2 regions of the Lysinibacillus sp. K60 genome follow, and region 2 is predicted to be linked to the other one. Evidence: riboswitches for the same ligand, from Rfam matches in the RefSeq annotation. Region 2 holds a riboswitch; the other holds the start of a gene.
What was found. A riboswitch is a leader RNA that binds a small molecule or an ion and turns the genes downstream of it on or off. The one in region 2 is predicted to bind thiamine pyrophosphate.

Region 1 (7,617 bases), on a different contig from region 2:
CAGAGCAAGCTGGCGCAGCTTATATAAATGTCTATGATGCCTTTGGATTGAATGCAACCAACTACTTACCAAATAGTGCCGATGTTCATCCAAATATTGAAGGCTATCGACAAATGGCTAACTCATTTTTACAGATTTATAGTGGGAGAGATGCTTTAAACATCTCTTCAGCAGAATTGCCAGAGCCAAATCCCAAATCATTTGAGGAAATCCTAAAGCAACAATCATCAGCGAAGCCTCGGAAGCAAAATGTGGCACAACATCAATCTCCTCGTATGACTTACGTAATTCAGGGATTCCCAGGATATAAGGCATTTATCAAATACATCTAAATAATCGATATCTAAGGCATCTTACCTATTAAGATGCTTTTTTCTATGAAAACCAATTTTGGCTAGAACTACTAAACCTTTAGTGTGCACTAGATGGGGAATAGTCATGCTAAAATATAGAGAAGACTAGGAGGTACTAGAATGAAAATATTTCATACAGCAGATTGGCATTTAGGAAAGCTTGTTCAAGGTGTCTATATGACAGAAGATCAACATTATATTCTTCAACAATTTATACAAGCGATAGATGAGGAAAAACCAGATGTAATTATCATCGCAGGTGATTTATATGACCGTTCGATGCCTCCTATTGAGGCAGTTAATTTACTAAATGATGTATTAGCGAAAATAGTATTAGAAAAGAAGATTCCTGTTCTAGCAGTGGCGGGAAATCATGATAGTGCAGGTCGTTTAAATTTTGGTAGTCGTTTAATGCGTGATAGTGGTTTATATATTAAGGGCCAATTTACAAAAAATCATGCACCTATTGTTTTGAATGATCAACATGGAGAAGTACATTTTCATTTAGTGCCCTATACGGAGCCAGCTGCTATTCGCAACATCTTTGAAGATGAGTCAATCCGTTCTCATCAAGACGCCATGCGAAAAATTATTGAGCATATCACAGAAGACATGGACACAAGTAAGCGTCATGTTTTTGTTGGACATGCTTTTGTGACGAAGTATGGTGAGGAGGAAGCAAATACTAGTGATTCCGAGCGACCACTTTCCATTGGAGGCTCAGATTGTGTGAATGCAGCTTTATTCAAACCTTTTCACTATACGGCTCTTGGGCACTTACATAAGGCACATTTTGTTTTAAACGAAACTATACGTTATGCCGGCTCTATCTTAAAATACTCGTTATCTGAGCACTTACATGAGAAAGGTTTTTTAATCATCGAATTAGACGGGCAAGGTAACACCACAGTAAGTAAAAGAAAGCTTGTGCCAAGAAGAGATCTACGAGTAGTAGAAGGTCAATTAGAGGAGTTATTAACGCTCACACCAAGTGAGGATTATGTATTTGTTAGATTGACGGATAAACTATCTGTGACTTCACCAATGGAACGTATTCGTAGTGTATTTCCGCACGCTATGCATGTGGAGCGGAAGGTACTAAGACAAGATATGCCACGTGAACTACAAGTAGTAGAAGCTGAAAAACTAGAGGATATTGATTTATTCCGTTCATTCTTCACTGATATTATTGGCATTCAGCCTGATGAAGATACGGAACGCCTATTCACAGAGATGTTACAGGAGTTATTAGATGAGGAGCGAGAGACTGTAAAATGAAGCCATTAAAGTTAACAATTACTGCGTTTGGTCCATATAAAGACACGGAAGTAATTGATTTTCAAGAGCTAGGGGAGCATCGATTGTTTGCCATTTCTGGAAAAACTGGTGCAGGTAAAACAACCATTTTCGATGCTATTTGCTATGCTCTTTACGGATCAGGTAGTGGGGAGGATCGACAGGATACAGCTTTACTAAGAAGCGGTTTTGCACATGATGAAGTTTATACAGCTGTAGAACTCGTCTTTGAAATGCATGGAAAAGTCTATCAAATAGTACGACAGCCAGGTCATATTAAAGAAAAAAATAAAACGGTTACTGGAAAGAAAGTAGAGTTAGCAGAAGTAAAAGAGGGAAAGCTGGATTATAGCATTGTAGAGAAACAGCAAACGCTTGAAGTCGATAAGAAATTGCAGGAAATTATAGGTCTCACAAAAGATCAATTTAGCCAAATTGTCATGTTACCTCAAGGTGAATTTAGAAAACTATTAACCTCTGATTCAACAAATAAAGAAGTAATTTTACGGAAAATCTTTAAAACAGATCGTTTCGGTGTCATGGCAAAAAAGCTTGATGCCAAGCGTAAAGAAGCAGAAAGGGAGCTTGAACGTGCCAAACAATTAAAAGAACATTTACTTGGTCAAATTGTGGGCGCCTTACCACAGCGTTCTTCCGCTTTATTCACATTGATTGCTGATAATACGGAAAATTTACATCAACTAACAGAGGCACTTGATGAGGAGCTTAGCTACTATAAGAAATGTGGAGAAAATGAACAGTCATACTATGAAGAAGCATATAGCCTTCATCAAAAAGAGCAGGAATATTATCGCTTAGCAAAAACGCTAAATGAGCAATTTGATGAACAAGCTACTCGACAGCAACGGCTGCAAATGCTTTTACAACAGCAGGATTTATACCAAGCAAAGGAGAAGGAGATTGCTTTAGCAGAACAAGCAGAGCGACTTGTGCTACTCGAACAACAATGCAAGGATTTACGTGCTGAACTGAATGTAAAAGAACTAGCTTTTCAACAAGCAAAGGTTAAGCAACAGCAGTCACAAGAAAAGTTGCAAGACGCACAAGAAAAATATGAGATAGAGCAGGCTAAAGAATCTGAACGACAGCAAGTCTTACAGCAGGAAATGCAGATGCTAGCGCTATTGCCGAAATTTGAAGCCTATGAAAACAATATACAGCAGCTGCAAATAGCGGAGCAATATGCTGAAAATGCAAAACGAGCAGTAAATGATAACCTCAAACTTTTGGAAAATGAACAAGAGCAATTCCAGCATTTTTCTCAATCGTTAGAAGGCTATGAAAAACAGGTTGAACCCTATGAAAGCTATTTAGAGCAATTACCGAAACTACGGGAACAAGTTGCTTTAATCAAGCAAGCGGAGAAATATAAATATGCCGTAGAGTTAGCTAAGCAGGATGTAGTTGCTTCAGACAGTCTCTATCAAGATAGTAAAGAGGCTCTTCAACTTTTGCAGCAACGGTGGCTGACGAGTCAAGCTAGTATTTTAGCAGAACAGCTGAAGGAAGGAGAAGCCTGTCCTGTTTGTGGTAGTATGACACATCAAAAAGCGCACAATGAGCAACTGGAAGTTATTGAGCATGCTCAAGTGGAAGCATTAAGAGCGAAGGCATCATCAGACGAGCGTAAGTATTTAGAGAAAGAGGCATTTTTAGCATCAGCGCAGCAACTTCTTCAAGATACATGGCAACAACTTGAAGCACAGCATATTAAACAAGAAGACCAATCACAGATCACCGCTACTTTACATGAAGTGGAACAAGAGATTGCTGCATTAAAAATTATTCAACATCAATTAGCTGATGTGCGATTGAAAATAAAGCATCAGCATGAGCGAATAGAACAGCTACGAAATAAACATATGAAGCTAGAGCAATATTTAGCAGAGCAGATAAAAGAATGGACAAAATTACAAGCGGTTGTAGACGAACAACTTAAGCAGATGCCCCCTAATTTACCAACTTTACAGCAATTAAAGCAACAACTGAATGAAGTTAGCAAACAGAAAGAAGAGCTTCAAAAAAGTTGGCAAGTGAGTCAGGAAAATTTGCATGCAGCAAAGGAAACAGCTAGCAATGCAACACTAACTGTAGAAATTGCCAAACAGTCCTTTGAGGAATTACAGCTTAAAATGAATGAAAAGCTTCAGCAATTTACAGCAAATATGCAAGAATTAGGTTTCGAAAGCTATGAGGCTTATGCTACTGCTAAACGGAGTGCCATACAATTAGATGCACTTCGAAAAGCATGCAGTGACTATGCTTTACAAGTACACACGTTGCAAATCCAGATTACCGAAGGGGCTACCTATCTTCAAGGGAAAGAGAAGCAAGATTTAGAGGCGCTTGAAGCAAGAGTAGAACAGCATCGAATTTCCTATGAGGAAGCATTTAAACGTTTGCAACAGATGAATGGCTTTATACAAGCATGCCAAGGCTTTAGTGAAAGGGTGGAAGAAATAGCGAAAGAGCTTCATTTACTTGAACAAGAAGCAGGGCGAGTAAAGGAGCTCTATGGATTATTAAATGGACAAAACTCGAAAAAGCTATCCTTTGAGCGGTATATACAAATTAACTACTTAGATCAAATTACAGAAGCTGCCAATATACGTCTGTATCATTTATCAAACGGTCAATTCGAGCTTAGACGTTCAGATAGATTAGAAAAGCATGCGAAGCAAAGTGGCCTTGGTCTTGATGTTTATGATGCTTATACGGATCAATTACGAGATGTCAAAACTTTATCAGGTGGCGAAAAATTTAATGCTTCATTGAGCCTTGCATTGGGGATGGCAGATGTGATTCAAAGCTTCCAAGGTAATATTCATATTGAAACGATGTTTATTGATGAGGGCTTTGGCTCACTCGATGAGGAATCACTAAATAAAGCAATTGATACATTAATTGATTTACAGGATTCTGGTCGTATGATTGGCGTTATTTCTCATGTGCCTGAATTGAAATCTGCGATGCCAGCAGTTTTACACGTGGAAAAAACATTGAATGGCCATAGTCAAACCCATTTTGAAGTGAAATAAAACGAAGGCGTATAGGAATACGCCTTCGTTTTATTTTTTTCGAGTGGTGGTATTAGGTGTTGTGCCCTTTTTTGCAGCCATTACTTTTTTTACGATAGGAATAACAATAGGTGCTAACTTGACGGCAGTTTTTACAACGTTTGATACTTTCATCCCAAAACAGCTCCTTTTACAATTACTACTACCTGTTTCACTTAAAAATAAAACATTAACGGATAACACGAACAGCCTGAATTATATTCCAAATCACAATACCTAGTGAGACGAGAGCATAGATGGCGAATGAAGCAAACCAAATAATCATCACCGTCTTGTTATTGGAGGTTGGATCTAAACTAAATGTAGAAAAAACAAAGACAATAAAGAATAGAATGCCAAAAACAAAAGGTATTAAATGAGAGACAAGTGCACGAATCGAATGGCTTTTTACATCACTGTCTTTTGTCACAAAATATACAATTAATGGAACGATAAAAGGGGCGAAGAAAATACTAAGATAACTAAAGGCAGCTAAAATTTTTTGATTCTCCATAGTTGTACCTCCTTTTTAAATATTTACGCATGAAAAACAGCAAAGTTTCAAAAAAATGATGTATGGAAGGTTGTAATCCTTCAATCCTTTGCGTACAATGAGATTGTTCAAATAAATTCAGATGTAACGACCACAAGGGGAGCTGATGATGTCAGCTGAGACTGGGCACGTAATGCCTTGACTCTTCGAACCTGTAAGTTAACGCTTGCGTAGGGATGTGGATAGAAACCGACACTTGTACGATGTGAGGCTCTGTCCTGACATCGTTTTTTCGTCCTTAAAGGAAAAAAGGTGTCAGAAAGAGACATATCAGCGCTTTTCTATTCCTGCTCTTGTATCCTACATCGGAACAAAGGAGAGAATATGTATGGACAAAAAAAGACTATTAATGCTAGTGGAGATTGCGATTTTTGCAGCGATTGGTCTCGTACTGGATCAGGTTTCCTTTAAAGTATGGGCACAAGGCGGCTCAGTTAGTCTTGTTATGGTACCAATTATGTTAATAGCATTTCGCTGGGGCTTAGTAGCTGGGCTAACAACTGGATTACTCGTAGGTGTAATGCAAACCATGTTTGGTGCTACGATTGTGTACTGGCTACAAGGATTCTTGGATTATGGAGTTGCTTTTACAGTTGTAGGATTAGCGGCGGTTGTTCGTGGACCAGTGTTAGACGCTGCTAAACATATGAACAAAACAAAAATGGCACTTTATATAATCATAGGTACCGTTTTCGCAGGCTTCTTACGATACACAGCACATACAATTGCTGGTGCTGTATTTTTTGCCGAATATGCCGGTGACCAAAATGCATGGATCTATTCCATCATCTACAATGGTACATATATGCTACCAGCAACCATTTTAACGGCAATCGTTGGTGTTCTTTTATTCACAGCCGCTCCACAATTAATGCAAAGAAAAGCTTAATGCAAGTCCCTTCACATGAGTGGAGGGGCTTTTTTATCGTGAATAGCTCTTTTAGCACTTTGCAAAGTAGGAAAGCATACAATATTTAAAGCGTTTATCGTTATACGCATAAAAAGTTATGTTATATTAAAGAATAGATATTAGATGAAAGGGACGTTATACATGATTGTAAAAACGCAAGAAGAGATTGAAGCTTTTAAAAAAATAGGACGCATTTGTGCTGAAATTCGCGAAGCGATGAAAGCTGCAACAAAGCCAGGAGTTACAACACTTGAGCTTGATGAAATTGCTGGTCGCATGTTTGCAGAGGCTGGCGCTATTTCAGGACCAAAGGGAGAATATGATTTTCCAGGGTATACATGTATTAGTGTCAATGAAGAAGTAGCACATGGTATTCCAGGAAAGCGTGTTATTCAAGAAGGAGATATCGTAAATATTGATGTTTCTGGTTCTTTAAATGGCTATTTTGCTGACACAGGTATTTCATTTGTTGTGGGTGATGGCTATGAGGACAAAGAAAAGCTTTGCCGTGTTGCTAAAAGTGCCTTTGATCGAGCAATGACAAAAGTAAAGGCTGGATCTAAATTAAATCAAATTGGTAAAGCTGTTGAACGCGAGGCAAATGCTAATGGGTTAACTGTTATTATGAATTTAACAGGTCATGGCTTAGGTCAATCTTTACATGATGAACCAAACCATATTTTAAATTATTACGATGCATGGGATTCTACTATTATGAAAGAAGGTATGGTCCTTGCGGTTGAGCCATTTATCTCAGCAAATGCAGAGCATATCGTAGAAGCAGGTGATGGCTGGACATTCGTGACACCTGATAAATCACTTGTAGCTCAAATCGAACATTCAGTCATTGTAACAAAAGATAAACCAATTATCTTAACGTCATTAGACGAAGAATAGGATGCAATGAAAAAATCCTGCTAACCAAATTATTTTTGGTAGGCAGGATTTTTTTTAATAAATAAAATGCCAACAAAGAGAACACCGCATAAAAATAAAGCGGCTGTAGTGACAAGTAGCTCATCAAAACCATTATGTATGGCGATTCCAATATAAGCCCAAATAAAAACACTTGGATACATAACATCAAAGTGATGGAAACGGATATGTAGCGCAATGGCTCCTCCTAAAGTAAGTAAAATCACTGCCCAAAGAGGCGTACTAAGACCAAAGCCGTTCCAACCATAAGCCGTTAACGTAAAGCTTGTATTTGTGATAAAAATAAATGTCATCCATGCTAAATAAATAGAGAAAGGAATACGACCAAACAAGGATTTGTTCTGAAGAGGGTACGTATTATACAACATAAACAAATACAAGACTAAGAGTAATGTAATGCCAAGAGAAACAATAAATAACTCATGGTGCCAGACATATATCATTAATGCTTGTAATATATTTATGCAACTAAAAAGCGCAGACTGTTTCAAA
Region 2 (7,617 bases):
CAAGTGACAGCAAAATACTTATTGCCCCAAGACTGGTTAGCGAAAATCAGTCGCTTCCAAGTAGCGACGGCCTCCAAATTACGCGGACAACATAAGGGCTCGCACCGTTCTCAACGCTTCGGGGCATCCCTTGATTTCTCGGATTTTCGAGAATACCATTTAGGTGATGATGTACGCCAAGTGGATTGGAACGTCTTTGCTCGTACAGATAAATACTTTATTAAAAGGTTTTTAGATGAGCAAGAGATGCGTGTACATATTCTACTTGATGCTACCAAATCAATGGGGCAACATGCTAAGTGGTTATTTGCTCGTCAAATTGTGGCCTCCCTCGGTCTAATGGTATTAGGTCGAGATGATCGTCTATCCTTTTCTTTTGTCCAAGATGAAGTGAAGCCACCATTTCGACGGAAGGGTACCATGTATCGCCGAGCTTTTTTACAGCTAGTAACAGATATAGAGGAAGCTAATTACTCTAATCGTTTTGCCAAGGATGCACTTAAAGCTTTACCTAAAGATAGTACCGTATTATTCATTGTTACAGATGGATTAGAGCCAATTGAGGAATGGGAACAGCTATTAAAAAGGCTACCACGCTACGCTGGAGATGTTCGTATTTTGCAAATTGTAACGCAAGAAGAACTGTCACCAAATTATTCGGGTGATGTACGTCTCCTTGATCGTGAAACAGGTAATGATGTGAATGTGACGATGTCCTCTAAAGTACTGGAGTCCTACCATGCAAGACGCATACTACATGAAGAAGAATTTGAAGCCATTTGCCGTCGCTTTGGTGTTCAAAAATTACAATTGAAAGTCGAAGATGGATTGCAACATGCGATTTTCCAGCAATTATTAAAAGCACATTGGATTAGGTGAGGTGAGCCGTATTGGGCTTTAGTCAAATTATATTTAGCTGGACGGCCATCATCCCGGTCATTGTCCTACTTTATTATTTCTTTCGGAAAAAATATACAGAACAAACTGTTTCTTCGACACTTTTTTGGTCGGAGATTATGCAGGAAACTCGAGTATCGCCTTATTTAAAGCATTTACAAAAAAATGTCCTACTATATTTACAGCTGCTTGCTTTACTGCTACTTGTTTTGGCATTAATGAATCCTTATATAAAAAAATCAACCATTGTAGGTGCACAAACCATATTTATTGTAGATACTTCAGCCACAATGCTGGCAGGCAAAGAGCAATCAACCTTTGACGCTCATAAACAGGAAATGCTGAACTTGATGGATGAATTGAATGGTCGACCTGTCACATTAATTACAACTGGCGCTACACCAAAAGCTGTTTTACAGCAAGAAACCAACACGAGTGAAATAAAAAAAGCTATTCAAGATTTACAAGTAACCTATGAAACTGCTGAAATGAATAAGGCGCTGGATGTAGCACAGGCATTTGTGAGCGATACACCAACTTCTATCTATGTTTTTACAGATACACTTGATAAAAAGCAATTACCGATGGACAAGGATTCTGTGAAATGGCTAGTAAGAGGTGCTACAAAAGACTTAACAAATATCGCTATTACACGCTTTGCTGCTACGACAGATGGACAAGCTACGCTGGCACTTGTACAACTCCATAATGATACAAATACCGAGCAAAAGGTAACACTCGCATTGAATAATGCAGAGGGTGAGGAGCTGGTAGCAGAAAGTGTCGTTGTGCCTCCAAATGAAGCCATTACGAAAACATTTAAAGATTTGCCTTTAGCAAAATCCATGACAGCTATTATTGATGCAAAAGATGATTATGACATAGACAATCAACAAACAGTATTACTACAAACGACTACGTCAAAAATTATTGTTGATCAAGGCTTGCATCAACTGATACAAAAAGGTTTTCAAACAGTTAGTAGTGGCGTAAAAATCGTCCCTTCCTTGCAAGTAGCTGACAATCAAGATGCTACAATAATCACAAACCAATCAGCCTTATTGGAAAAGATGGACAACCCCCTCGTATTATTTGGTCGTGATGATGCAGAAAAAGTAGATGCGAATGGGACGGTAAGCACTAGAAGTGATGCATTATTTGCATTTAGTGAACTAAAGGATGTTTATGTTAGTGCTGTTTATCCTGGCTTTGCGGACTATGAAACGATTGCTTCTGTTGGAGAAGAGCCATTCATCCAACGCTCCCCTAAAGGAGATATCGTTGTTTTAGCGGATATTGCTGATACAGATTGGCCCTTACATCCATCATTCCCACTATTTTTATGGAGTACAGAACAGCAGCTAACAGAATCAGTTGGGTCACTTGGGATTTTTTCACCCAATGAACAACGTGCAGTTGCTTTAGCGCAAGGAGACTGGAATGTTTATTCGCAGGAAGACGAATTTCTTTCGTCTGTTACCAAGGGTATGCTAACTGCGCCCAAACAGCCAGGCATTTATATGGTACGCTCAAATAATGAGGAAAAACAATTGATTGTGCAATTGCAAGCCCAAGAACGTGTTATTGAACAAGGAACAAGCTTTACAATAGGTGATATCTCAGACAACGGAAAGGAAGAAGTTTCGATGACCTCTTTCGTGCCTTGGCTAATTGTGATTATTTTACTATTGCTTGTTTCAGAGTGGGAGGTGCAACGACGTCGTGGATTTACGAATTGATATGCCGTTAGTATTGTTGTTACTCCTTCCTTTATTTTTGTATTTTGGATGGACATACTTTCATGAGCGGCAGCGACTCAAAAGAAGTCATATTGTTGTACTTACTATTCGCATAGTGGCAGCAGGCTGTTTAGTTTTTGCACTCGCAGGTCCCTATCTATTATTACCAATAAAAGAAGAACAAATTGTTTATTTAGTAGATCGTTCTGCTTCTATGAATGGTACGGAAGATGAGATGGTTCAGTTTATACAGGAGAGCCTACAATCAAAAAAAGAACCACAACTTGCGGGCATTTATTCATTTTCCTCTACTTTACAAACAGAAGCTATTTTGTCTAAAACATTAAAGGAAGTACCAAAACTAACTGAAATCAAAGCTACCGATCAAACGAATATAGAACAAAGTTTACAGCTTGCTTCAGGGATTATAGATCCTAAAAAAGCAACTCGTCTTGTGCTATTAACAGATGGTAATGAGACAAAGGGAGATGCTTTAGAATTTGCTACGAAGTTGAAAGGTTCCAATATTAGTGTTGATATTAAGCCTTTTAGTCAACCAGTTGTCAATGATGTATCACTAAAAAGCTTTGTATCCCCTCAAGTGGCTTATGTTGGAGAGCAACAACAATTAGTGACAGACATACATGCAACCTCAGCAGGCCAAGGTGAGCTGTTATTATATGAAAATGATGAGCTTATTCATCGAGAGGCAGTTGAGCTGACAGAAGGCACGAATGTGTTTACCTATAAACATGCAGCAACAGCTGAAGGACTTGTAAAATATGAAGCCGTTGTTCAAGTTGGTCAGGATGCTATTTTTGAAAACAATAAGTTAACTAGTGTCACAATGGTTCAAAGTGAACCACATTTATTAATCGTTAATGGTTATGAAACAGCTTCACCCATCGCAGCAGCACTTGGTAGTCAATCCATTGCCTATGATGTTGTAGCGCCTAACAGTCTACCAAATGAACTATCCAGCTATTTGCAATATAATGCTATTATTTTCGACAATGTACCAGGTCATTTAGTGGGTGAAGCAAAAATGAGTGTTATTGAGCAAGCAGTCAAAAACTTTGGAGTTGGTTTTACAATGGTTGGTGGAGAAAATAGTTTTGGTCTAGGCGGCTACTTTAAAACACCGATCGAAACCTTATTGCCAGTGGAAATGGAAATTAAGGGCAAAGAGCAATTACCTTCCTTAGGATTAGTGATTGTACTTGACCGATCTGGCAGTATGCAAGGCTCGAAGCTTGAGCTTGCTAAGGAAGCAGCGGCACGTTCTGTTGAGATGTTGCGAGACGAGGATACATTAGGATTCATCGCCTTTGATGATCGTCCATGGGAGATTATAGAGACAGGGCCTCTTAGCAGTAAAGAAGAGGCTGTGGATACTATTTTATCAGTAACACCTGGTGGGGGAACAGAAATCTATAGTTCATTAGCTAAAGCCTACGAGAACCTTGCTGATTTAAAGCTCCAACGTAAGCATATTATTCTCTTAACAGATGGGCAGTCACAGGCAGGGAACTATGAGGATTTAATTACTGAAGGAAAAGAAGATGGTATAACCTTATCGACAGTAGCGATTGGACAAGATGCCGATGCGAACTTATTAGAAGCGCTTAGTGACATGGGCAGTGGACGTTTCTATGATGTCATAGATGAGCAAACCATTCCTTCTATTTTATCTCGTGAAACTGCTATGATTTCCCGCACCTATATTGAGGACAATCCATTTTACCCTGCAATTTATAATGCAGCAGGATGGAACGTACTGTTTGCTAATGGTGTCCCACAAATGAATGCATACATTGGGACAACGGCAAAACAGGGGGCTACTGTCGTAGCAGAAAGCGAAAAGGAAGATCCTGTGTTAGCGCAGTGGCAATATGGTCTTGGTAAAACATTTGCCTTTACATCTGATTCAACGGGTAAATGGACAGGAGATTGGGCAAGATGGCAAAATTGGGGAGTATTTTGGCAAACACTTATTTCTCAAATGCTACCAAGCTACAATGATGTAGCCTATGATGTAAGATTGGAAGCAGATGGTTCCTTTATGATTACAGACCCTACAAATGAAGCTGCATTTTTAGACATTGTTGCAGTAAATGAAGCAGGGGAGGAGCTAGAAACACAACTTGAAACCATTTCCGCATCCCAAGTTCGAGCTGTAGTACAAGCTGAACCTGGATTAATTTTCTTCCGTGTAGCAGATGAAAAGCAGGCCATCTATCAGGCAGGGCTAAGTGTTCCTTATAGTGCTGAATACGAACTACTCCCTGTAAATAACCAACTGATAGAAGAGTTAACTCAGCGAACAGGAGGCACTGTTTTAAAGGAACCACAAGATGTCTTCCGTGACTTTACGACAAAAGGAGCAGATCGGCAAAATATTGCCACATGGCTACTCTTAGCGAGTATGCTTCTTTTCTTTATTGATATTACCATAAGACGTTTTGGTTGGAATTTCCTAACGAATACGAAGAAAAAAGAGCCGCTGGTTGAGGAAAAAACTCTACAGGCAGAAGACACAAATGTAGCACATTTGTTAAAAGGCATGAAAAAACGATCTTAAAATAGAGGAAGCAGCAGTGCAAACTTAATAGTTTTGCACTGCTTTTTTATATTGTTTGAATAGAGAGTTGTCCCCTTTGTTAGAGCGGGTAAGATGATCTAAAAAGTGGGCTCTTTGCTCATAAGGAGAGAAAGGCGCTCTAAGTTGAGTCATTGCCGCTCATAAAGAGTAGAAAAGCGCTCCAAGTAGAGCCATTGCCGCTCATAAAGTGGAAAAAGGCGCTCTAAGTAGAGGTATTCTCGCTCATAAAGGGAAGAAAAGCGCTCTAACTAAAGTCATCACCGATCATAAAGAGAGATAAAACCCTCCAATCCCTCTCAATAAAGAGAAGAATTAAACCTCTTTACTAGCTCTGTTTTACGCATGCTACTCGCAACCATTACACCTAAAATGGCGCCGATTGTACTTGATGTTAAAAAGGCTGGTAGGAAGAAGAATGCTGCTACAGATGTTCCCATGAATAATTTTGCGTAAGGGACGGCAATAAGTGAAGCCAGAATGCCAGTTCCGATAACTTCTCCGATACCAGCTAACCACATCTTATTGCTATATTTATAGGCAAGGGCAGCACAGAACGCACCGATGATACTACCAGGGATAGCTAGTAGAGAGCCTGTTCCAGTAAAAATACGAATGATGGCAGTGACAAAGGCAACTATAACTGTTGGTACGGGTCCAAGTATAATCGCTCCTATCACATTAATAGCATGCTGAACGGGGTAAGCACGTGCGATTCCTGTTGGGATGGATACGAAAGTAGAGCCTGCAACAGCAACGGCTACTAATAAAGCCATGACTGTTAATTTACGAATTGACATAAAGTTCACTCCTTTTGGTAAAGTTGGTGAGGAAAAATAAAAAGGCCACCCCCTTTAAACAATAGGAAGCGGCCTTGCATGTATATAGTGACAACAGCAAGTAGCGCCACTTCCCTCCGCTAGTGTGAACTAGATCAGGTTCAAAGGGTCCGTATATTACCATATACGTCTCAGCCTTTTAAAGACTCCCCTAGTGGTTAAGATTATTCAATTTAGTGAATCAACAATAATGTAACATACTGTTAAAAATAGTCAATGATTTTTCAGACTATTTTGGATCGGGATGCATTAAATGAGGTGCTTTTTTCACTGTCCAGATGAGCGCAAGGAAGAAACAAGCTAATAATATGATAGAACCAAAAATATAGGGGCTATTCATATTCCAATCAAATAATAAACCTGCCAAAGCAGGTCCAATCATATTCCCAAGGCTCATATAGGCATTATTCAAGCCCGCAGCAAATCCCTGCTCTTTTTCTGCAAGTTTTGAGATGAGTGTATTAACAGCTGGGCGAATTAATGTCGTTGCTGTAGAGAAAATTGTTGCTACAACTAATATAAGGGCAAAGCCAGAAACAAATAATATTAAGAAAATAGCAACGGATGCAATAAACAAATTAACTAGTACTACTTTCATTTCACCATAACGATTGAACAGTGGTGTAATAATAAACATTTGTACTACTACTCCAAAAGCACCACCAACAACTAATATAATCGCTATATCTACAGGTGTGTAATTAAACTTTTCTGTCACAAATAATGACAATGTCGTTTGGAAATTTGCAATTCCAAACGAGAACACCAGCATAATTATGAGCATAACAAAATAAGGCATATGTATGGAACGAGCCATTTGCTTCGCCAGATTGTCTTGCTTTTGTTTCTGTTGCGCAGTGTTTGGTTTGGTAGAAGGTAATAAAAAGTAAGATAAAATAGATGCTACAATGGCTGCAGCTCCAGCTGTGAAAAATGGGAAATGTAAGCTTACCTTTGCTAAAAAGCCTCCAATACCAGGTCCAATCATAAAGCCAAGAGACATGGCGGCACCCAACATCCCCATACCTTTCCCGCGTTCTTCATAGGTTGTGACGTCAGCGACAAAAGCCATAATAGGAGGTGCAACAAATGCGGAACCTAGACCACCTAAAAATCTTGCTAAAAAGAGCATCCATACATCTGTAGCAAGGCCAAATCCGATTTGAGCAAGACCCGTTACGATAAGACCGAAAATAATTAAATTTTTTCGACCGTACTGATCTGAAAGATTCCCAGCAATAGGAGAAAATACGAATTGAGCTAAGGCGAACGTTGCGATTAGCATACCTAGAACTTGTCCTGCTGCACCAAATATTTTTAAATACTCTGGCATGACAGGAATAATAATGCCAATACTCCCCATTGCGATAAACATATTAAACATTAAAATATACAAAGCCGCCTTATTGGACTTCTGCTGGGTCATCGAATGAACCCCCTTTTTGTAATCAAATATAGTACAGTCTATCATAAAGAATTATTGCTTGGCTAATAGTTAAGATTATCGTACTGGTTCTATATTTAGAATGGTTTTCCACAAAAG

Region 1: another riboswitch for thiamine pyrophosphate. It lies ahead of thiT (energy-coupled thiamine transporter ThiT); the one in region 2 lies ahead of thiW (energy coupling factor transporter S component ThiW).

The regions. Positions count from the first base shown of each region.
Region 1 covers NZ_JAASJR010000011.1:76,486-84,102, forward strand. The annotation lists gene HCH28_RS20170 (SGNH/GDSL hydrolase family protein) at 1-332, shown strand, start outside; gene HCH28_RS20175 (exonuclease SbcCD subunit D) at 474-1,631, shown strand; gene HCH28_RS20180 (AAA family ATPase) at 1,628-4,708, shown strand; gene HCH28_RS25180 (hypothetical protein) at 4,739-4,861, opposite strand; gene HCH28_RS20185 (magnetosome magnetite crystal formation protein family) at 4,917-5,240, opposite strand; TPP riboswitch at 5,366-5,473, shown strand; gene thiT (energy-coupled thiamine transporter ThiT) at 5,608-6,168, shown strand; gene map (type I methionyl aminopeptidase) at 6,331-7,086, shown strand; gene HCH28_RS20200 (hypothetical protein) at 7,116-7,617, opposite strand, start outside.
Region 2 covers NZ_JAASJR010000001.1:571,770-579,386, forward strand. The annotation lists gene HCH28_RS02790 (AAA family ATPase) at 1-7, shown strand, start outside; gene HCH28_RS02795 (DUF58 domain-containing protein) at 4-879, shown strand; gene HCH28_RS02800 (vWA domain-containing protein) at 891-2,636, shown strand; gene HCH28_RS02805 (VWA domain-containing protein) at 2,620-5,217, shown strand; gene thiW (energy coupling factor transporter S component ThiW) at 5,535-6,035, opposite strand; TPP riboswitch at 6,130-6,237, opposite strand; gene HCH28_RS02815 (MFS transporter) at 6,304-7,500, opposite strand.